Azospirillum brasilense: one gene and its partner. The protein of the gene in region 1 interacts with the protein of each later gene in a pairwise test. Links are inferred from orthologs where the notes say so. Each region holds a gene or a part of one and is shown in the gene's direction. Other genes may lie near its edges. The genes, in order: H1Q64_RS07790 and mtgA.

Region 1 (4,904 bases):
ACCAGCTACGAGGTTCAGGAGCTGGAGGAAAAGCTGGGCTCGCTCAACCGCAAGATCATGGTGGAGCAGGAGGCCATTCAGGTCCTGAAGGCCGAATGGAGTTTCCTCAACGACCCGACCCGTCTCGAGACCCTGTCGCGCGAGCATCTGGCGCTGCAGCCGACCGAGGCGCGCCAGTTCGTGGCGATGAACATCGTCCCGATGCGCCCCTCCCCCACCGTCGCGCCGGAAGAGGCTCCGCTGCCGCCGATGGTCCGCAACCAGACGCCGGGCAAGGCGCCGAACGTGGCAACGGCCTCCACCGGGGACAGCGTCGTGGGCGGCGGCGCCATCGTTCAGGGCGGCATTCAGGGCGGCGTGATCATTCCGGCCTCGGCCTCGCCGATCAAGCCGGCCCCGATCAAGCCCTCGGCCATCGTGCCCGCCTCGGCCAAAGTGCCGCCCCTGCCCTCCGCCGCCAAATCGGCCCCGGCGCCCGTGGTGACGACCAAGCCGACGGAGGTCGCCACCAAGCCGCCGGTCACCTCCCGGACGCTGGCGCCGCCGCCCGTGGCCCGTCCGCAGCCGCAGCAGGCCGGCTTCCAGGCCGCCCCGCCGCCGGCCGCGCCGGCCCAGCATGACAGCATCGGTCTTCTCGTCGCCCGTCTCGGAGCCAACCGATGAACGTTCCGCCGCCCGGCGTCGATCCCGCGCACGGCGCCTACAGCGTTCCGCCCCCGGCCTCCAAGCCGCGGACGTCGCTGTCGGTCGCGCTGGAGCAGAGCCGGAACCGGTTGATGGTGACCGCGGCCATGGTCGCCGTGGTCTTCTCCGCCATCGGCGTGAAGCTGGTGGACGCGACCCTGTTCAACCACGCGGCGGAACCGCGCCCGCGCATGGCCGCGGAGGTCGACGCCCCGCCGGTCAACCGCGCCGACATCGTGGACCGCAACGGCAACCTGCTGGCGACTTCGCTCGCCACGCAGTCGCTCTACGCCGACCCGAAGCTGGTGAGCCGCCCGGACGAAGTGGCGCGCAAGTTGACCACCGCCCTGCCGGAGCTGGACTACAAGGATCTGCTGACCAAGCTCAGCGGCGACAAGCGGTTCGTCTGGATCAAGCGCAACCTGACGCCCAAGCAGCAGGCGGCGGTGTTCCGGCTCGGCCTGCCCGGCGTCTATTTCGAACGGGAGGAGCGCCGCTTCTACCCGGCCTCCAACCTGACCTCGCATCTGGTCGGCTTCACCGGCGTGGACAACAACGGCCTCGCCGGGCTGGAGCAGCAGTTCAACAAGCGGCTGACCACCGACCCGAAGCCGCTGCAACTATCGATCGATCTGCGCCTTCAGCACATTATGAAGAAGGAATTGCAGACAACGATTGAAGAATTCAGCGCCATCGGCGCCGCCGGCATTATTTACGATGTCCGCAACGGCGAAGTCATGTCGATGGTTTCGCTACCCGACTTCGACCCGCACAACCCGACGGGACTTGACCCGGACACGCTGTTCAACCGCGCGACGCTCGGCGTGTACGAAATGGGCTCCACCTTCAAGATCTTCAACACGGCGATGTCTCTGGATTCGGGCAAGATCCGCGTGTCCGACACCTTCGACACCATCAACAACATCAAGGTCGGCCGCTTCACGATCCGCGAATTCCACGCGTTCAAACACAACCTGACCGTGGCGGAGGTATTCCAGGAATCGTCGAACCTCGGATCGGTGCGCATGGCGCTGACGCTCGGCGTGCAACACCAGAAGTCCTTCATGACCAAGCTGGGCATGACCCGCCCGACCTCGTTGGAACTGCCGGAGAACGGCTGGCCGCTGGTGCCGAATCCCTGGCGGGAGGTCAACACCATGACCATCTCCTTCGGCCACGGCATGTCGGTCAGCCCGATGCACACGGTCAACGCCGCGGCCTCGATCATCAACGGCGGCGTGCTGCACCCGCCGACCCTGCTGAAGCGCGACCCTGAGGTCGAGGTGCCGGGCGAGCAGGTCATCAGCCCGAAGACCTCGGCGATGATGCGTCGCCTCTTCCGCTTCGTGGTCACCGACGGCACGGCGAAGTCGGCCAACGCCAAGGGTTACGTCGTTGGCGGCAAGACCGGCACGGCGGACAAGCAGAAGGGCCGGAGCTATGCCCGGAACTCCCGCATGTCGTCGTTCCTCGGCGCCTTCCCGATGCACGACCCCCGCTACATCGTCTATGTCCTGATCGACGAGCCAAAGGGCACCAAGAAGACCTACGGCTTCGCCACCGGCGGCTGGGTCGCCGCTCCCGCGGTCGGCCGGATCGTGAAGCAGATCGGCCCGCTGCTGGGCGTCCAGCCGGTGGACGAGGCTTCCCCAGAGGTCATCAACGCCACCTACATCAACACCGCCGGTCAGACGACCCCTCCCGCACCGCCGCCTCCGCCCGCGCAACCGAAAGGCAGCACCGTTGCTTCTGTCCCACCTGCTGGCAACAAGCCGCGCTGACGCGACGTCCTCCTCCGTCGAGGGGTCCGCCGTCGAAGTGCCAGCCGTCGATGTGACCGGGTTGACCGCGGACAGCCGCGCGGTCAGGCCCGGTTTCGTCTTTGCGGCCCTGCCGGGCGCGAAGGCGGACGGGCGCGCCTTCATCGCCGATGCGCTCGCCAAGGGCGCCGTCGCGGTGGTGGCGCCCATCGGGACCGCCCTGCCCGCCGGCAGCACCGTGACGCTGGTCGCGGACGAGCAGCCGCGCCGCCTCTTCGCGCGCCTCGCCGCCGCCTTCCACGGGCGCCAGCCGGACACCGTGGTCGCCGTGACGGGGACCAACGGCAAGACCTCCACCGTCCAGTTCGCCCGCCAGATGTGGGACCTGATGGGCCTGAAGGCGGCCAGCCTGGGCACGCTGGGGCTGATCGGGCCGGGGCTGGACGATTACGGCGGGATGACCACGCCGGACCCGGTGTCGCTCCACCGCGACCTCGCCGCCGTCAAGGACAAGGGGATCGAACATCTGGCGATGGAGGCGTCCAGCCACGGGCTGGAGCAGTTCCGTCTCGACGGTGTGATCCTCAAGGCCGCGGGCTTCACCAACCTGACCCGCGACCATCTGGACTACCACGGCACAATGGAGGCCTACCTCCAGGCCAAGGCAATGCTGTTCGGACGGGTGTTGCCCGATGGGGGAACCGCCGTCCTGAACGCCGACAGCGGCACCTTCGCCGAACTTGCCGGGATTTGTTCACAGCGCGGTCACCGCGTCTTCGGATACGGTCTGGCCGGTCGCGAGATCCGGGTGAACGGGGTCGAGCCGCTGGCCCACGGCCAGCGCCTGGACCTGACGGTCCTGGGCCGCGACATCACCGTGGACCTGCCGCTGGCGGGCCGCTTCCAGGCGTGGAACGTGCTGTGCGCGCTCGGCCTAGTGATCGGCTCCGGCGCGGACCGTGACGAGGCTATGGCCACCCTGCCCCGCCTGGAAGGCGTGCCGGGGCGTCTGCAGCACGTCGCCACCCACCCCTGCGGGGCGGCGGTCTATGTCGATTTCGCCCACACGCCCGACGCGCTGGAAACGGTGCTGCTGGCGCTGAAGCAGCACGCCCGGAACCGCCTGATCGCGGTGTTCGGGTGCGGCGGCGACCGCGACCGCGGGAAGCGGCCGGTGATGGGGGAGCTGGCCGGCCGTCTGGCCGACCGCGCCATCGTCACCGACGACAACCCGCGCACCGAGGTGCCGGCGGCCATCCGCAAGGAGGTCCTGGCGGGCCACCCGGCCCTGGAGGAGATCGGCGACCGGCGCGAGGCCATCCGCGCCGCCGTCCGCAGCCTTCGGCCCGGTGACGTCCTGGTCATCGCCGGCAAGGGACATGAGCATGGTCAGATCGTCGGGACGGAGCTCCTTCCTTTCGACGACGCGACCGAGGCACGAGCCGCCGTGGCGGAGGTTGGAGCAGCATGAGCGAGGCCAAGACCGTCCTGTGGACCGCCGAGGACGCCGCCGCCGCCACCAGCGGTCAGGCGACGCGCTCCTGGGCGGCGACCGGGGTGAGCATCGACAGCCGCAAGGTGGCGCCGGGCGACCTGTTCGTCGCCATCAAGGGGCCGAACTTCGACGGGCACGACTTCGTGGCGAAGGCGCTGGAGGCCGGCGCCGCCGCGGCGCTGGTCAGCACCGTGCCACCCGGCGTGCCCGGCGACGCCTCCCTTCTGGCGGTGGAGCAGGACACGCTGGCGGCGCTGGGCGATCTCGGCCACGTCGCGCGGCTGCGCACCCAGGCCAAGGTGGTGGGCGTCACCGGCTCGGTCGGCAAGACCAGCACCAAGGAGGCGTTGCGCCATGTCCTGTCGGCGCAGGGCCGCACCTTCGCCACCGAAGGCAGTCTGAACAACCATTGGGGCGTGCCCCTGTCGCTGGCCCGCATGCCGGAGGACAGCGAGTTCGGTGTGTTCGAGCTGGGCATGAACCACGCCGGGGAGCTTGGCCCCCTGTCGCGGCAGGTGATGCCCGACGTCGCGGTCATCACCACGGTCGAGGCCGCGCATCTGGAGTTCTTCGACTCCGTCGAGGCGATCGCCGACGCCAAAGCCGAGATCTTCGAGGGCATGAACCCCAACGGGGTCGCCGTCCTCAACCGCGACAACCCGCATTTCGCGCGGCTGCTCGCCGCCGCGCGCACCCAGGGGCTGAGCCGCATCTGGAGCTTCGGCTCCCACGCCGACGCCGACGCGCGTCTGGTGGAGTGCTCGCTGCACGCCACCTGCAGCGCCGTGACCGCGGTCGTCCGGGGCGAGCGCATCCAGTACAGCCTGGCGCTGCCCGGCCGGCATTGGGTGATGAACAGCCTCGCCGTGCTGCTGGCGGTGAAGGCGCTGGGCGCCGACGTCGCCGCCGCGGGGCGCGCGCTGTCCACCATCGCGCCGGTGAAGGGCCGCGGCACGCGCAAGCGC
Region 2 (16,735 bases), 220 kb from region 1 along the record:
GACCATGCGCTGGCCGTGCAGCTCCAGGATGCGCGACTCGGCGAAGCCGCCGCGGATGGCGTCGCGGACCTTGCCCGGCTCCACCCCCGCCGCCTTGGCCAGCGCCAGCGCCTCGGCCACCGCGCCGATGCTCAGCGCCACGATCACCTGATTGGCCATCTTGGCGACCTGCCCGGCCCCGCTGTCACCGACATGGGTGATGCGCTGGCCCATCGCCTGGAACAGCGGCAAGGCGCGGGCGAAGGCCTCCTCCGTGCCGCCGGCCATGATGGTCAGGGTGCCGGCCTCCGCCGCCACCGTGCCGCCGGACACCGGGGCGTCCACCCAGTCGGCGCCCCTGGCGCGGACGGCCTCGGCCAGCTTGCGGGTCGCCCCGACCGCCGTGGTGCCCATGTCAATGACGAGATGGCCGGGCCGCAGCGCGTCGATCAGGGATGCTGCCACCGCCTCCACCGCCACGGTGTCCGACAGCATCAGCACGATGGCGTCGGCGCGGGCGGCGACCTCGGCGGGTCCGGCGGCGGGGCTCATGCCCTCGCCGGCCAGTTCCTCGACCGGGCCGGGGCTGCGGCTGCTGATCACCAGGGCCGCACCGGCCTTCGCCAGATTGCGGGCCATCGGCCGGCCCATCAGGCCCAGCCCGATGAAGCCGACCGTACGGTCCTTGAGGTCTGCCATGTCCCTGGCCGCCATGTCCCCGGCCGTCACAGGCGGGTGTGGCGCGCCCGCGCGCCGCGTTCGATGGCGGCGGCGCACAGCCGGTCCACGCCCAGCTTGTGCCGGATCAGCTCCAGCATCCGCAGTTCCTCCTGCGAGGCCGACGGATCCGCCGCGGCGATGTCGCAGGCGAGCGCATAGGCGGTCTCGGACAGCTTGGACGGAATGGCCTCCTTGACGATCTGGAGCGTCGTCTCCAGCCCGTCGGCGTCGGCCAGCAGGCCGGAGCATTCGCGGGTCACATCGGTCAGCCGGTCGATATCGAAATCCTTGAAGATCGGCAGGTAGCGGACGTTTTCGCCGATGGCCTCAAGCTCCGCGTCCGTCATGTCGCCGTCGCACGCCGACACCAGCACCATGACGTAGATGAGCGCGCTGTGATGGTTGATCATCGAAACTCCTGCGGAAAAAGGGCCCCGCCCAATCTTGCCCGCCCCCCGCGCGCCGTCAAGGGAGGGAGCGCCGTCAAGGGAGCTATGCCCGCGACGGACGGGTGGGTCCCTCGACAGGGGACGGGTTGCCCCTTAAGGTCGGGTCCCATGTCGGTGGTCTTCAACGTGGCGCTCCCGGTCTTCGCCATCATCCTGGCGGGCGTCCTTTCCGGTAAGGCGAAGCTGCTCGGTCCCGCCTCGTCGGAGGCGCTGAACAAGTTCGTCTACTGGATGGCCCTGCCGCCGGTGCTGTTCCTCGGCACCGCGAAGCGCTCGCTGTCGGAGATCTTCAACGGCCCCTTCATCGGCGCCTTTCTCGGCTCGATGCTGGCGGTCTACGCGCTGGGCGCCCTGCTGGGCTGGCTGATCCACCGGGAGCGCACGCAGATCCAGTGCATGCAGGGGCTGAACGCCTGCTTCTCCAACACCGGCTACATGGGCATCCCGCTGTTCCTGGCGGCCTTCGGCCCGGACCGTCTGGCCCCGGCCATCCTCGCCACCGTCATCATGAGCGCGATCATGGTCGGCATCGCGGTGATCTGGCTGGAGTTCGCCAACAGTCAGGGCGGCGGCATCGGCAAGGCACTGCGCGACGTCGGCCGGGCGCTGCTCAAGAACCCGCTGATCATCTCCACGGCCCTGGGGCTCGCCTGGTCGGTCTTCCTGTCCGGCGTGCCGGTGCCGCGCCCGATCGCCATCTACTGCGACCTGATGGGCGCCTCCGCCGGTCCCTGCGCCCTGTTCGCCATAGGCCTGTTCCTGGCGACCCAGAGCCTGAAGGCCAACCTGCTGGAGGTCGGCTGGATCAGCGCCCTGAAACTGGTGGTGCAGCCGGCGCTGGCGTGGTTCCTCATCCAGACGCTGTTCCCGCTGGACCCCTTCTGGGCCGGATCGGCCATCATCCTCGCCGGGCTGCCCACCGGCGCCCTGACCTTCGTGGTGGCCAGCCAGTACCGCATCTATGTGGAGCGCACCTCCGCCGCGATCCTGATGTCCACCATCGCCAGCGTGGTCACCCTGTCCTTCCTGCTGGCCACCTACGCGCCGCCGCTCTGAACCTTGGCTTGCGGTCGTCTGGTCGCGCTCGCCTCTTCAGACATTCATTTTTCTTAAAAGAAAGAAACGATTTGAAAAGCGGGAGGCAGCCTCCCTGCGTCATTCTTGCGTCTTTCTTAAGATTTGCTGTTCAATCATTTGATCACGGCAAATCCAGCGCCCAACGCGAGGGCGCTGGTCTGCCGAATCCTTTCGTTCAGACTCATAACAATCGACCGCCGCCGCATCGTTTCGGGGGAAAGAGATACGCGCCATGTCCATGCTGAGTTCCATGACCATCCGGACCAAGGTGGTCGCCGCCACCGTCTGTGTCCTGCTGATGTCAGTCGCCCTGGGACTGTTCGCCGTCGACCGGCTGAGCACCGTCAACCACGCCGCGGAGGAAATCCGCTCCAACTGGCTGCCCAGCGTCACCGCCATCGGAGAGATCGACGGTGCGGCCAACGATTACCGCATCCTGGAGGCGTCCCACATCCTGGCGCTCTACCCGGCGGAAATGGCCGAGGTCGAAAAGGAGATGACCACGGTTCTGAACCGCCTGGCGGAGGCCCGGCGGAAGTATGAGCCGCTGCTGGCCCCCGGTTGGGAAACCCAGACCTTCAGGCGCTGGGAGGCGGCTTGGGATGGCTATCTGAAAATCAGCCAGGGCAAATTGCTTCCCCCCTCACGAGCCAACGAGAACGAGAAGGCCACAGGCATCTACCGGGACGAATCGCGCAAGGCGTTCGATGAATGCTCCGCGCTCGTCAATGACCTGACCACCTCCAACGTCCAGAACGCCACGAAGGCGGCGGACTCGGGGCGGGCCACCTATGTCGGAGCGCGGAACTGGATTCTGGGCGCCATCGCGTTCGTGGCGGTCCTCTGCCTGTTCGCCGGCATCGCCATGACGAAGTCGGTCGCCCGGCCCATCGTCGCCCTGACGTCCATCATGGACCGTCTGGCCAGGCGCGACCTCGGAGTCGCGGTGGAGGGCGGCGCCCGCCAGGACGAGATCGGCGCCATGGCCCGCGCGGTGCAGGTCTTCAAGGACGGCCTGATCGAGGCGGAGCGCCTGACCGCCGCCCAGGCCGCCGAGGAGGAGAACAAGCGCCGCCGCACCGAGCGGATCGATTCGCTGATCCGCAACTTCGACGGCGCGGTGCACAGCGTCCTGCAGACCGTGGGCGCCGCGGCGTCGCAGCTCGACACCACCGCCCGCAGCATGACCGACATCGCCGAACACACGCGGGCCGAGGCGGGCAGCGCGGCGGCGGCGGCGGAGCTGACCTCCGCCAACGTGCAGACCGTCGCCGCCGCGTCGGAGGAGATGGCCGCCTCCATCACCGAGATTTCCCAGCAGGTGTCGCAGTCGGCCGGCATCGCCGGCAAGGCGGTGGACGAGGCGGACCGCACCAACGCCACCGTGCAGGGGCTCTCGGAAGCGGCCCAGCGCATCGGCGACGTGGTGGACCTGATCCAGAACATCGCCGCCCAGACCAACCTGCTGGCTCTGAACGCCACCATCGAGGCGGCACGGGCGGGCGAGGCCGGCAAGGGCTTCGCCGTCGTGGCGAGCGAGGTCAAGAGCCTCGCCAACCAGACCTCCAAGGCGACGGAGGAGATCGCCCAGCAGATCGGCGCCATCCAGGCGGCCACCGGCGGGGCGGTCGGCGCCATCCGCGGGATCGGGGCGACCATCTCCTCGATCAACGACATCTCCTCCTCCATCGCTGCCGCCATCGAGGAGCAGGGCGCCGCGACCCAGGAGATCAGCCGCAACGTCCAGCAGGCGGCGCAGAGCACCCAGGAAGTGACCAGCAACATCGGCCGCGTGTCGCAGGCCGCGACCGAGACCGGCAGCGCAGCGACCCAGGTGATGTCGGCCTCCGGCGACCTGAACCAGGGGGCGATGCGCCTGAAGAGCGAGGTCGAGAACTTCCTCGTCGCCATCAAGGCGGCCTGAGCATTCTGCAACCGGAACCGGTGGGCGGCCGCGGGACCGCCTACCGGCGGCCCCGCCACGGCATGGGCTCCGGCGTCCCGCGTCTCCTCATACTTTCGAAGAAGCGCGCGGCAATCGGTTTGACAACCGGCGGCTGTCACGGCACTCCATGACCCTCACTGGTCATTGTTTCATCAACAATACAAAATGGAGGAGCCGCCATGCTGGGCATCTATGCGCAGCACGCGCAGACCTATTTGCTTGTCCTGATGATAAGCACGACGCTTTTCTTTGCCCTGCCGATTTTCATCGCACCGCTCGCCTGGGCTCGACTGATGCTGTGGCGCATCCCGCAGGACACCGACCTCGCCGTCTATTTCGGCCGCTGCCTCGGGGCGTTCATCCTGATCGTCGAGTTCCTGATGTTGCGCGGTGCGACGACGGTGGAGGCGACCGCCTATGCCTTCGACATCCTGTTCGGCGTGTTCGGGCTGATGCTGGCGGTCCATGTCTACGGCGCCATCCGGCGCATCCAGCCGATCACCGAGACGCTGGAGATCGGCTTCTGGGCGCTCCTGCTCCTGCTCAACACTTGGTTCTACCCCGCCCTTCCCGCCTGACGGAATCGCGGCCCACTACTATGGTCCCGCCGCTGTTGCCAAGCCGCCGCTGCCCGTATAATGTGCACCGCGCATCAAGAGTTGAGCGGACGCTCAACGCCAACCTGCTTACCCGAGCAAGGTGGCGTCCCGAAGGGGGATGTGGCCGGACCGGCAATCAAACGGGGTTCGCCATGACGTCTGTTCCGACCGATGCACCGACAGCGGAGCCGGACGAGTCATGCCCATCAGGATCCCCAACGATCTTCCCGCCTTCACCGCCCTCCAGACCGAGGGCGTCATGGTCATGCAGGAGGCTGACGCCATCCGGCAGGACATCCGGCCCCTGCGCTTCGGCCTGCTCAACCTGATGCCCGACAAGATCCGGACCGAGACGCAGATCGCCCGCCTGCTGGGCAACACGCCGCTTCAGGTCGAGCTGTCGCTGATCCGGATCACCAACCATGTGCCGCGCAACACCGCGGCGGACCACATGAGCGCCTTCTACCGGTCGTGGGAGGACGCGCGCCGCGAGACGTTCGACGGCTTCATCATCACCGGCGCCCCGGTCGAGACGATGCCCTTCGAGGAGGTCTCCTATTGGGACGAGTTGTGTTCGGTCTTCGACTGGACGCAGAGCCACGTCCATGCCTGTTTGAACATCTGCTGGGCGGCGCAGGCTGCCGTCCATCATTTCCACGGCGTGCCGAAGCATCTTCTGCCGCGCAAGGCATCCGGCGTCTACCGGCACCGCAACCGCGCCCCCGCCTCGCCCTATCTGTGCGGCCTGTCCGACGGCGTGCCCATCCCAGTCTCGCGCTGGACCGAGGTGCGCGAGGAGGACCTCCCGGCGGAAAGCGGCCTGCGCGTGCTTCTCGACGCCCCGGAGACCGGCCCTTGCCTGCTGGAGGACGCCGCCCACCGCTCGCTGCACATGTTCAACCACATCGAGTACGACACGGACACGCTGCGCAACGAGTATGTCCGGGACGTCGCCAAGGACGCGGCGACGCCTGTTCCCCAGGGCTATTTCCCCGACGACGACCCGAGCCGCCCGCCCGAAAACCGGTGGCGGAGCCACGCCCATCTGCTGTTCGCCAACTGGATCAACCAAATCTACCAGACGACGCCCTTCGAGCTTTCCCGCATCGGCACGGCCGGTTAGGCGGCCGTCAGGGCGACCGAACCGCCCCGTCACCCTCCCCCACCGGCGGCACAGCGTCGTCCATCTGCAAGGCGAGCCAGAGCAGATGCGCCGCGGCGGACGGGCTGACGCACGGCGGACGGGAGCCGCTCCCTCCGCCGTCCTCCCCCACCGCCGCCAGACCATACAGGGCCGCCACCAGATTGCCCTTGGCGCGGGGCGACAGGCGCCGACCCCGGTCGGCCAGTCCCTGCTCCACAAGGGCGATCGCCTCGCTCAACAGCGCGAGGTCAAGCACCGGCCGCGGAAGGGCAGCCTCCCGCGGCGGAAGCGGAAGGGCGCCGTCGCCGGACTCCAGGCGGCCGGCCACCGTCCGCATGCTGCCCCGGCCGGTCAGCAGCCAGTTCATGTCGATGCCGAGGGCGGCCAATTCCGACAGGGTCTCTCCCTTCGGCAGCTTGCCGTTCAACTCGTAAGACTGCCACGTGTTCTCCCCGAGACGGAACCGGCGAGACATTGTTTTCTGTGTCTCACCGAGAAATTCGCGCACGGTCTTGAGTCGATCCCCAAGCTGCACCATGCCGGTTTCTCCCAGGCCTGGAGAGGAATCCTCCATTTCCACGGTGAATTTGCTTCCCACGGCGCCCCGCTCGCGACGAGGCCAATCGTCGGTTGCACGTTTTCTCATGTTGCGACGATACGTATTGTCGTGTAGAAAACGCTGGGATACGCGGTGCGCAGCACTTTTACGCATGGATACGACATGGCCATTCTCGGTGTGCGCTCCATTTATTCCGCCTTCGGTCCAGGCTCCGCGGGGCCGCCGGCCAAGGCCCGCACGCGACACTAGAAACCGTGTGCCCCGAAGGGCGTCCAGGTTCTGCACCGGTAGAGTAGCGAAGTCTCCTTCACCGCTCGCGGGAACAAGGCGGCCATGATGACTGTGGGACGCCAGTTTCTTCCGGACCAACGTCTTCGGAAGCGTCCCACGAATCTCTCCGCATGGCCGCCCCTTGGCCACCGACCAATCCTTCAACTTATCGCAGAACATGTAAGCTTTTGCATTGCCCATCCGCGCGCCCATGCGGCCGGGCGTGCGGAAGCATGTGAGGCATCCCTCCACTGTCACACAATGAACAATTTTGCCGCAACCGGTTCATTGCGAAATTGATCGTTTTCAACGAAGAAAAACAAAAATACAAAATCCTCCTTTGGTGAAAGCGCGAGGAAACCGATCACCTTCACGACAGAAAAGAGAAAAACAAACCATGAATGACATCAGCGTCAGAACAAAAACCTTCGCCGTTTTTGCATTTCTATCCCTGCTTCTCGCTGGAATTGGAACCCTCGGAATCAACCGCCTGTCGGTGGTTAACGACAGCTCGACGGAGATCGCCACCTTTTGGATGCCGCGGGTCGTGCAGGTCAACACCGTGAACGACGCGGTGTCGAACTTCCGCATCCTGCAAAGCGCCCACATCCTCAGCACCAGCGAGCCGGAAATGGCCGCGGCGGAGAAGAGGATGGACGAGATGGAAGCCAGCATCGCCAACGCCCGCCGGACCTACGAGGCAACGCTACGCACCGCCGAAGGGCGCGGGTTGTTCGCCCAGTTCGAGCAGCAGTGGGCGCAGTATTTGACGTTGCAGCGTCAGATCACCGCCCTGTCGCGGCGCAACGAGAATTCCGCCGCCAACGCCCTGTTCCGCGACGCGGCCGACAAGGGCTTCCAGGAGGTCGGGCGGACTCTCGACGCCATGATCGACCACAACAACCGCGGGGCCGCCAAGGCGAGCGACGACGCAGACGCCGTCTACGCCCAGTCCAGCACGATGCTCATCGTCGCGCTGCTCATCGGCATCGCCGTCTGCCTGGGCGGTGCGCTGATGATGATCCGCGGGGTCTCCTCGCCGATCGGCGCGATGACCGAAGCGATGCGCCGGCTGGCCGGTGGCGACAAGACGACGGCGATTCTCTTCGCCAACCGGGGCGACGAGATCGGCGCCATGGCCACCGCGGTCCAGGTCTTCAAGGACGGGATGATCGAGGCCGAGCGGCTGGCCGCCGACCAAGCCGCCGACCAGGCCGCCAAGCTGCGCCGGACCGAGGCGGTCGAACGGCTGATCGCCTCCTTCGAGGAGCAGGTCGCCGACGCGCTGCGCAACGTCGCCGCCGCCGCGACCGAGCTGGACACCACCGCCCAGAGCATGGCGGCCACCGCCCGCCAGACCAACGACCAGGCGGCCAACGCCGCCGCCGCCGCGGAGCAGACCAGCGCCAACGTGCAGACGGTCGCCAGCGCCGCGGAGGAGATGTCCAGCTCCATCGGGGAGATCGGCTCGCAGGTCACCCGCTCCACCGGCATCGCCGGACAGGCGGTGCAGGAGGCCGGGCGCACCACCGACTCCGTGCGCGGGCTGGCCGACGCCGCGCACCGCATCGGCGCCGTGGTGCAGCTCATCACCAACATCGCCGGCCAGACCAACCTGCTGGCGCTCAACGCCACCATCGAGGCGGCCCGCGCGGGCGAGGCCGGCAAGGGCTTCGCCGTCGTGGCGTCGGAGGTGAAGCAGCTCGCCAACCAGACCGCCCGCGCGACGGACGAGATCGCCTCGCAGATCCAGGCGATCCAGGAGGCCACCGCCGGCTCGGTCGGCGCCATCGAGGGGATCGGCCGCACCATCGCGGCGATCAACGAGATCTCCACCTCCATCGCCGCCGCGATCGAGGAGCAGGCCGCGGCGACCAACGAGATCTCCCGCAACGTCCAGCAGGCGGCGATCGGCACGCGCGAGGTGTCCAGCAACATCGCCCAGGTGACCGAGGCCGCCGGCACCACCGGGGCCGCCGCCCATCAGGTGCTGGGTGCGGCCGGCGGGTTGGCCTCGCAGGCGGAGAACCTGCGTCGCGACGTGGAGAGCTTCCTGGCGGCGATCCGCGCCGCCTGAGGCGCTGTCCGGTTCCTGCGGGGTCTCACCAGCCCCGCAGGAATTCCGCCGTCGCCTCCACCGCCTCCTTGATGCCGACGCGGCGGACCTCCACACCCTCGGGGAAGGCGCCGAACAGGCGGCTCGGCATCATCGGGTCGAGCAGAACGAACACCCCGGTGTCGTCGGCCCGCCGCACCAGCCGGCCGAAGGCCTGCTTCAGCCGCAACCGCGCGATCATGTCCTCGTAGCGCCGCCGCCCGAAGGCGTCGCGCCGGGCGCGGTGCAGGATGTCGGGGCGCGGCCAGGGCACCCGGTCGAAGACGATCAGCCGCAGCGAGCGGCCCGGCACGTCCACCCCGTCGCGCACCGCGTCGGTGCCGAGCAGGCAGGCGTGCTCCTCCCCCCGGAAGATGTCGATCAGGGTCGCCACGTCCAGCGGGTCGACATGCTGGGCGTAGAGCGGGACGCCGGTGGCGTCCAGCGGCTCGACGATGCGGTCGTAGACGGCGCGCAGCCGGCTGATCGCGGTGAACAGCCCCAAACCCCCGCCCCCCGCCGCCTGGAACAGCGTGCGGTAGGCCGACGCCACCTGTCCCAGATCGTCCTTGCGCACGTCGGTGACCACCATCACCCGCGTGCGGTTGGGATAGTCGAAGGGTGAGGGCACCTGGGCGCGCAGCGCCGGCTTCGGCAGATGGCTGGCGCCGCAGCGGTCCTCCGCGGCCTGCCAGTCCATGGCGGTGTCGCCGGTGCCGTCGGTCAGCGTGGCGGAGGTCACCACCATCCCATGCGCCGGCCCGGCCAGCGCCTCGGCGAAGGGAACGGTCGGGTCGATCCAGTGGCGGTAGAGCCCGACATCCACGTCGCGCCCGTCGATCCGCTCCACCGCGAACCAGTCCACGAACTGCGCCGGGGTTTCCACCGGCAGGGTCTTCAGCATGGCCCGCCACGCCTCGACCGTCAGCACGCCGCGCCGGGTCAGGCTGCGCGCCATGGCGTCGATGCGCCGCCGCTGGTCGCTGTCCAGTTCCGCCGTCTCGTCCTCCAGCCTTGCCGCCAGCCGCTTGGCCAGCCCGGCCAGCGGTTCCGCCAGCCGGACCAGCGCCGCCTCCAGCGCCTCCGCGGCGTCGAGCAGCCCGTCCACCGGATAGGCCTTGTCGGCCTCCAGGCTGTAGGGACCGCCTTGCCCCGCCGTGCGGGAATAGACCTGACGCCGCGCGGCGAGCAGAAAGGCTTCGGTCGGCCCCTGCGGGTTGTCGGCGGACAGCCGCGCCGCCCAACCCTCCGCCGGCAGGACGCGGGCGCCCAGCATCACCGCGTCCATGAGCTCCTGCGCCTGTTCGTCGCTGGCGACCAGATCCTCGATGCGGCGCTTCAGCCCGCGGGCGCGGCTGCGCCCCGTCTCCTCGGCCCCCAGCAGCCAGCGCCGCAGCTCCTGGGTCTCGCGCCCGGTCAGATGCCCGGCGAAGGCGCTGTCCGCCGCGTCGAAGACATGGTGCCCCTCGTCGAAGACGTAGCGGGTGGGCAGCGTCGGCTCCTCGCCGCCGCCGAGCGCCGCCTGCACCATGACCAGCGCGTGGTTGGCGATCACCACGTCAGCCTTGCGGGCGCGGCGCACGCTCTTCTCGATGTAGCAGCGGGCGTAATGGTCGCAGGCGGAATAGATGCACTCGCCCCGCCGGTCGGCGAGGCCCAGCGTTCGCCCGCGCCCGGCGATGTCGACCAGCCAGCCGGGAAAATCGCCGCCGGTCAGGTCGCCGTCGCGCGTCGCCGCCGCCCAGCGCGCCATCAGCCCCACCCCAATGGCGTGGTGGGGCTGCATCGGCATGCCGCGGACGGCCTCCTCCAGGTTCAGCAGGCACAGGTAGTTTTCCCGGCCTTTGCGCAGCACGACCTTGCGCGCCTTGGTCGCCGGCTCGGGGTAGAGGCGGTCCAGCTCCGCGTCGATCTGGTGCTGGAGGTTGCGGGTGTAGGTCGAGATCCACACCGTGCCGCCGTTCTTCTCCGCCCACACTGTGGCCGGCGCCAGATAGCCGAGCGTCTTGCCGACGCCCGTTCCGGCCTCCGCCAGCACGACGTTCGGCGTGTCGGGCGCGGGGCGCGGGGCGAAGGCGGCGGACACCGCGCTGGCGTAGTCGGCCTGCTGCGGACGCGGCTCGGCCACCTTGCCGGGCACGCTGGCCGACAGCATCACCGACAGCCGGCGCCGCGCCTCGTCCGGCTCCACCGGATGATGGGCGGGCGGCGGCTCGGGCGGGCCGTCCTGCCATTCCTTGATGCGGGTCCAGACGCGCAGGCCGGCGCGGCCGGCCCCCTTCTCCGGCCCGTCCGGCTTGCCCAGGGCGGCCAGAACGGCGGGCGCCCACAGCCAGCCGGCGCGTCCCATCTCCCAGGCGAAGGCCACGGGGTCGGAGGCTTCCTCGCGCCCCGGCGATCCCAGCAGGCCAAGCAGCTTGCGCACCGCCCGGTGAAGGGCCAGCGCGTCGTCCTCCAGCCCGTCGGGGATCGGCAGGTCCAGCGCCTCGGCCAGACCGCGCGGGGTCGGCACGCAGAAGCGGGCGGGCAGGACGAAGGCGAACAGCTCCAGCAGGTCGAAGGCGGCGAAGGGCTCGGTCCCCAGCCGCCGCGCCATCGCCCGCGCGTGGCAGACCAGCGGCGGCTGGCGGCGCGCCCGCTTCGCCGCAGCGGCGGGCGGCAGTTCCTCGACCTCGCCGTCGCCGGTCAGCAGAACCACGCGCCGCGCGCCGGCGACCAGTGCCGGCGCGTCATCGAGGCTGAAGGACGGGAGGGAGGGCGCCGAGGTCAGATCCATGGCGCGCAGTATAGTGGTCCCCGTCGCCGCAATGCGAGCAAACCCGTGTTGACCGATCGGCCCGCCCCCTCGAAAGTGCTCCCCCGTCCTTGAGCGTCACAGAGGAGAGGTCGAGCGCATGCGGTTTCCGGTCCGGCGTCTGCTGAGACTCCTGATGGCCCTGGCCGTCGCGCTGGTGGCCTTCAGCATCGGCTGGGTGGCGCTCTACCGCGTGGTGCCGGTGCCGGCCACGCCGCTGATGCTGATCCGCGCCGCCGGAGGGTCCGGGCTGGAGCACGACTGGGTGCCCATGTCGCAAATTTCTCCCCACCTCGCCCGCGCCGTCATCGCGTCGGAGGACACGCTGTTCTGCGGCCATGGCGGCTTCGACTGGGCGGCCATCGAGGGCGCCTTCGAGGACAACGAGGAGGGCCGGCGCCTGCGCGGCGGCAGCACGATCAGCCAGCAGACCGCCAAGAACGCCTTCCTCTGGCCGGACCGCAGCTGGACCCGCAAGGGGGTGGAGGCGTGGTTCACCCTGCTGATCGAGACGCTGTGGCCGAAGAGCCGCATCCTGGAGGTCTATCTGAACAGCGTGGAGTGGGACGACGGCGTCTACGGCGCCGAAGCCGCCGCCCGCCACCATTTCAAGAAGCCGGCGTCGGCCCTGACCCGCCGCGAGGCCGCGCTGCTGGCCGTCGTCCTGCCCAATCCGCGCAACTGGTCCCCGAACCCGCCCGGCGCCTACGTGGCGCGGCGGGCGGCGGTCATCGAACGGCGCATGGCGGTGGTGGAGCGGGACGGGCTGGCCGATTGCGCGCGTTAAGTCCCGACAAGCCCCACTCAACCTGAAAACTTGTTAATCGACCATCAATACAGCCGGTGGTAAGTTGCCCCGATTGCCCTGCATGGGCTCGGAGTGGTCCGGCGCGCCGACACGCTCCGTCATTGGCAAGCCTCGGCAACGGGAGGGCCGCCTGATGAACGTCATGGAGCCATCGGTGGGTGCGGCTCGGCAGCCGACCACCTTGTTCGCGACGACACCGTCCGCTTCCAAGGCGGCGGGAACTAAAGATACGGCCGGCGGCTCCGCAAGCGCGCGCGATGCGGCGGCCGTCGTCACGCTGTCGGAGACGGCCCAGGCATCCCTGGTGACCCAGACGGCACCCCAGACCGCGGGCAAGAAGGATTTCGCGACCGTCGCCAAGGACGCGCGGGCGGCCATCGACGCCAAGTACGCGGAGCTGGCCGCGAACGGCAAGCCGATGGACTACATGCACGCCACCCAGGAAAGCTGGGACACCGTCTATGGCGGGCTCGACCGCCGCTCCCTCTTCGCCATCGCCAGCAACAGCGACGGCAGCTTTTCCAAGGACGAGCAGGACACCGCCCAATCGATCATGTCGCAGCAGCAGGGGCAGGCCATGATGGCCGCGGACCCGACGGGCAACGATCACGCCGCCCGCTTCCGGGCCGGCGTCGCCTTCCTGGAGGGCGTCAGCGACGAAGAGAAGGCATCGGCCAACTGGGCGGTCCAACGCGCCGCCAACCAGTTCGGCTATGAGCAGACGATGCGGAGCAGCGACCGGGAACCGGACGATCTCGACAGCGAGAGCCCGCTGGTCGCCATGATCAAGGGCGCGATGGATCGTCTCAAGGACAAGTCGCCCGAGGCCGTCGCCACCGGCGGCTATGTCAAGGATCTGAAGGACATGCCTCTGTTCCGCGACGGCGTGCCGGTGGTGGCGGCCGGCCCTGGTCCGTCGCTCGACATCCGGGCATGAGGGCCTACGCCCCGCCCCCCGACATGCGGAGGCTGACCACCCCCGCGACGATCAGCAGAATCCCGGCCAGCTTCAGGAAACTGAGCGACTCGCCGAACACCCACACCCCGATCGCCGCGATAGCCGCGGTGCCGACCGCCGACCAGATGGCGTAGGCCACGCCGACCTCGATCTCGCGCAGCGCCTGGGCCAGCATCGCGAAGGCCACCAGATAACAGGCCACCACCGCCAGGCTGGGCCACAGGCGGGTCATGCCGTCGGACATCTTCATGGCGACGGTGCCCACGATCTCGAAGGCGATGGCGACGGACAGAAACAGCCAGCTCATGCGGGTCCTCGGCGGGTGATCCACATCCAGAAATGCGCCCGAACCGCGGTGCGGACAAGCGCGGCGCCCGTTGACGGACGGCGCGGTCCGCCCTAGGGTCGCTGCCTTTCTACATATCCGTCGAGTTTTGAAGGGGCTCTACCATGACCGGCGAGCGGGAATTGGCGTTGCAGGCGAAGGCGTGGCCGTTCGAGGAGGCGCGCAAACTGGTCGCGCGCTTCGCGAAAGAGCCGCCGGCCAAAGGCTACGTCCTGTTCGAGACCGGCTACGGTCCGTCGGGCCTGCCGCACATCGGCACCTTCGGCGAGGTGGCGCGCACCACCATGGTCCGCCAAGCCTTCCAGCGGATGAGCGACATCCCGACGAAGCTCTTCTGCTTCTCCGACGACATGGACGGGCTGCGCAAGGTCCCGGACAACATCCCGAACAAGGAGCTGGTCGCCGCCAGCCTCGGCAAGCCGTTGACCCAGGTCCCCGACCCGTTCGGCACGCACGACAGCTTCGGCGCGCACAACAACGCACGCCTGCGCGCCTTCCTCGACAGCTTCGGCTTCGAGTACGAGTTCCAGTCCTCCACCGACTGGTACAAGTCGGGCCGCTTCGACGAGGCGCTGCTCGGCGTGCTGCGGCGCTATGACGAGATCATGGCCGTCATGCTGCCGACGTTGGGCGAGGAGCGCCAGCAGACCTACAGCCCGTTCCTGCCCGTCTCCCCCTCCACGGGGCGCGTGCTGCAGGTCCCGGTGCTGGAGCGCGACGTGGACGCCGGCACCATCGTCTTCCAGGACGAGGACGGAAAGAAGGTCGAGGTCCCCGTCACCGGCGGCCATGTGAAGCTCCAGTGGAAGCCCGACTGGGGCATGCGCTGGTACGCGCTGGGCGTCGATTACGAGATGTACGGCAAGGACCTGATCCCGTCGGCCGAGCTGGCCGGGAAGATCGTCAACATCCTCGGCGGCACCCCGCCGCAGGGCTTCAATTACGAGCTGTTCCTCGACGACAAGGGCCAGAAGATCTCCAAGTCCAAGGGCAACGGCCTGACCATGGAGGAGTGGCTGGCCTACGCCCCGCCGGAGAGCCTCGCCCTCTACATGTTCCAGAAGCCGAAGTCGGCCAAGCGCCTCTACTTCGACGTGATCCCGCGAGCGGTGGACGAGTATCTGGCCTTCGTCGCCAAGCTGCCGGTGGAGGAGCCGGCCAAGGCGCTGGAGAACCCGGCTTGGCACATCCACAACGGCACGGCGCCGGCGGTGCGCTCGGACGTGTCCTTCAACCTGCTGCTGAACCTCGCCGGGGCGGCGAACGCCGAGACCAAGGACGTGATGTGGGGCTTCATCAGCCGCTACGCGCCCGAGGCGACGCCGGAGAATAGCCCCTTCCTGGACAAGCTGGTCGGCTACGCCGTTCGCTACTACCAGGATCAGGTGAAGCCGACGAAACGCTTCCGCGCCCCCACCGACGCCGAGCGCGCCGCGCTGGAGGACCTGCTGAAGCGTCTGGACACCATCCCCGCCGACGCGGCGGGTGACGTCATCCAGAACGAGGTCTTCGCCGTCGGCAAGGAGCACGGCTTCACCGAGCTGCGCGCCTGGTTCCAGGCGCTCTACGAAGTTCTGCTCGGCCAGACCACCGGCCCCCGCATGGGCTCCTTCATCCAGCTCTACGGCCTGGACGAGACCAAGGCGCTGATCCGCGAGAAGCTGGCCGCCTGAGCACCGTCCATCGGCCTTTTCCCCTCCCCCGCGCCGCGGCCCGCCGCAGGGGAGGGTTTTCCCAGCGGACCGGCAAGCCTCACGAACAATCCGCCCAGCATGCAAACCGCCTTCAAGGAAGGTGGCGCCCAAGGGCATGCCCGGATGGATGTCGCTCAGCATTCGACGAGACTTCACCCGCCATAGTTCCGGTCACAAACAATATTCCCAATCCGATCGTTTGCGTTTCCATCATCCGCCCGTTCGGCTCGAATGTGTGCAAACGGTCGAAATCCTGCCCACCCGCTGGGCAAACAACATTTTATTCCCGCATCGCCATGCGCATACCGCACCGCACCAATACCAACTTGGTATTACCATCCGCCAAGGTCGAAGCCTATGATCTGCCCCGTTACTGCTTTTGCAGTGCGTTTCCTCCCTAAACTCTTCAAGGCCGCGCCCCATCGGGGTTGCGGCCCTTTTTCTTTTCAACCTTCGCTTTTCGACGCTTTGACAGCATCAACCGATGGCAGGATTGGCGGCGCAGGGTATAGTTGCGCACAGCGGACGCCGGTGACAAGTTCGGCCCCATTAGCGGCCCGTTAACCGGCCCGTCGTTGGATATCCGGATGCAGCCACGTCAGGCCCCACCCTCCGATCACGGGGACCACCGTCCCGGCGCGGCCCGCTCGGCGCCGCGGGTCCACCCCTCCGCGGACGACGGGGTGGACCCGGACTTGCTCGGCTATCTGTTCGACGATTCTCCCCCCGCTCCTCCTGTGCTGGAACCGGCGCGCCGCCGCGTTGGCACGGCGCTGGTCGAATCGCGGCGGGCCGGGATGGGCGATACCGGGGTTCGCGCGCATTTGGCGCGCAAGCTGTGCCGGCTGCTGCCCGACCTGCCCCCGGACCGCCAAGACAAGGCCACCGCCACCGCCCTGCGCACGTTGGAGCGGCTGGCCCGCGATCATGCGGCCCATGTGCGGACGGCGCTGGCCGGGGCTTTGAAGGACGTCGCCTGCGCTCCGCCCGCCGTGGCGCGCACGCTGGCCCGCGACGTCGAACGCTCCGTGGCGGAGCCAATCCTGCATTGCTGCACCAGCCTGACCGACGAGGACCTGCTGGAGATCATCGCCAGTCCCCCCGCGGGCTGGGCGCTGTCGGCCATCGCACGGCGGCCGGCGGTCAGCGAGCCGCTGTCCTGCGCCATCGTCGACACCGGCGATGCGGAGGCCACGGGCGTCCTGCTGGACAACGACGGCGCGGTCATCCCCGAAGACCGGCTGGAGGATCTGGTGGAGCGTTCGGGCGGCCATCCGGATTGGCAGGCCAAGCTGGCC

What was found.
Region 2: the proteins of H1Q64_RS07790 (region 1) and mtgA interact in binary tests that used the Escherichia coli proteins (3 or more experiments, as listed by UniProt). The link is inferred for Azospirillum brasilense from one-to-one orthologs.

Annotation. Positions count from the first base shown.
Region 1 is NZ_CP059449.1:1,644,350-1,649,253, reverse strand. Bases 63-3,062 are described here. They hold H1Q64_RS07790 (peptidoglycan D,D-transpeptidase FtsI family protein), read left to right. Parts: upstream 63-659; coding sequence 660-2,465; downstream 2,466-3,062. Other genes in these bases: H1Q64_RS07785 (UDP-N-acetylmuramoyl-L-alanyl-D-glutamate--2,6-diaminopimelate ligase), read left to right, coding at 2,503-3,062; ftsL (cell division protein FtsL), read left to right, coding at 63-663. Outside these bases: more of ftsL, read left to right, coding at 1-62; more of H1Q64_RS07785, read left to right, coding at 3,063-3,915; H1Q64_RS07780 (UDP-N-acetylmuramoylalanyl-D-glutamyl-2,6-diaminopimelate--D-alanyl-D-alanine ligase), read left to right, coding at 3,912-4,904. UniProt on the Escherichia coli protein: Essential cell division protein that catalyzes cross-linking of the peptidoglycan cell wall at the division septum. Required for localization of FtsN.
Region 2 is NZ_CP059449.1:1,421,928-1,438,662, reverse strand. Bases 10,836-13,574 are described here. They hold mtgA (monofunctional biosynthetic peptidoglycan transglycosylase), read left to right. Parts: upstream 10,836-11,731; coding sequence 11,732-12,418; downstream 12,419-13,574. Other genes in these bases: H1Q64_RS06770 (DMT family transporter), read right to left, coding at 13,381-13,574; H1Q64_RS06775 (hypothetical protein), read left to right, coding at 12,573-13,376; H1Q64_RS06785 (ATP-dependent DNA helicase), read right to left, coding at 10,836-11,613. In the rest of the region: H1Q64_RS06825 (NAD(P)-dependent oxidoreductase), read right to left, coding at 1-678; H1Q64_RS06820 (tellurite resistance TerB family protein), read right to left, coding at 705-1,109; H1Q64_RS06815 (AEC family transporter), read left to right, coding at 1,257-2,204; H1Q64_RS06810 (HAMP domain-containing methyl-accepting chemotaxis protein), read left to right, coding at 2,458-4,149; H1Q64_RS06805 (hypothetical protein), read left to right, coding at 4,350-4,748; H1Q64_RS06800 (homoserine O-succinyltransferase), read left to right, coding at 4,969-5,892; H1Q64_RS06795 (hypothetical protein), read right to left, coding at 5,900-6,388; H1Q64_RS06790 (methyl-accepting chemotaxis protein), read left to right, coding at 7,140-8,819; more of H1Q64_RS06785, read right to left, coding at 8,845-10,835; more of H1Q64_RS06770, read right to left, coding at 13,575-13,704; H1Q64_RS06765 (lysine--tRNA ligase), read left to right, coding at 13,848-15,416; H1Q64_RS06760 (DUF2336 domain-containing protein), read left to right, coding at 16,025-16,735. UniProt on the Escherichia coli protein: Peptidoglycan polymerase that catalyzes glycan chain elongation from lipid-linked precursors. May play a role in peptidoglycan assembly during cell division in collaboration with other cell division proteins.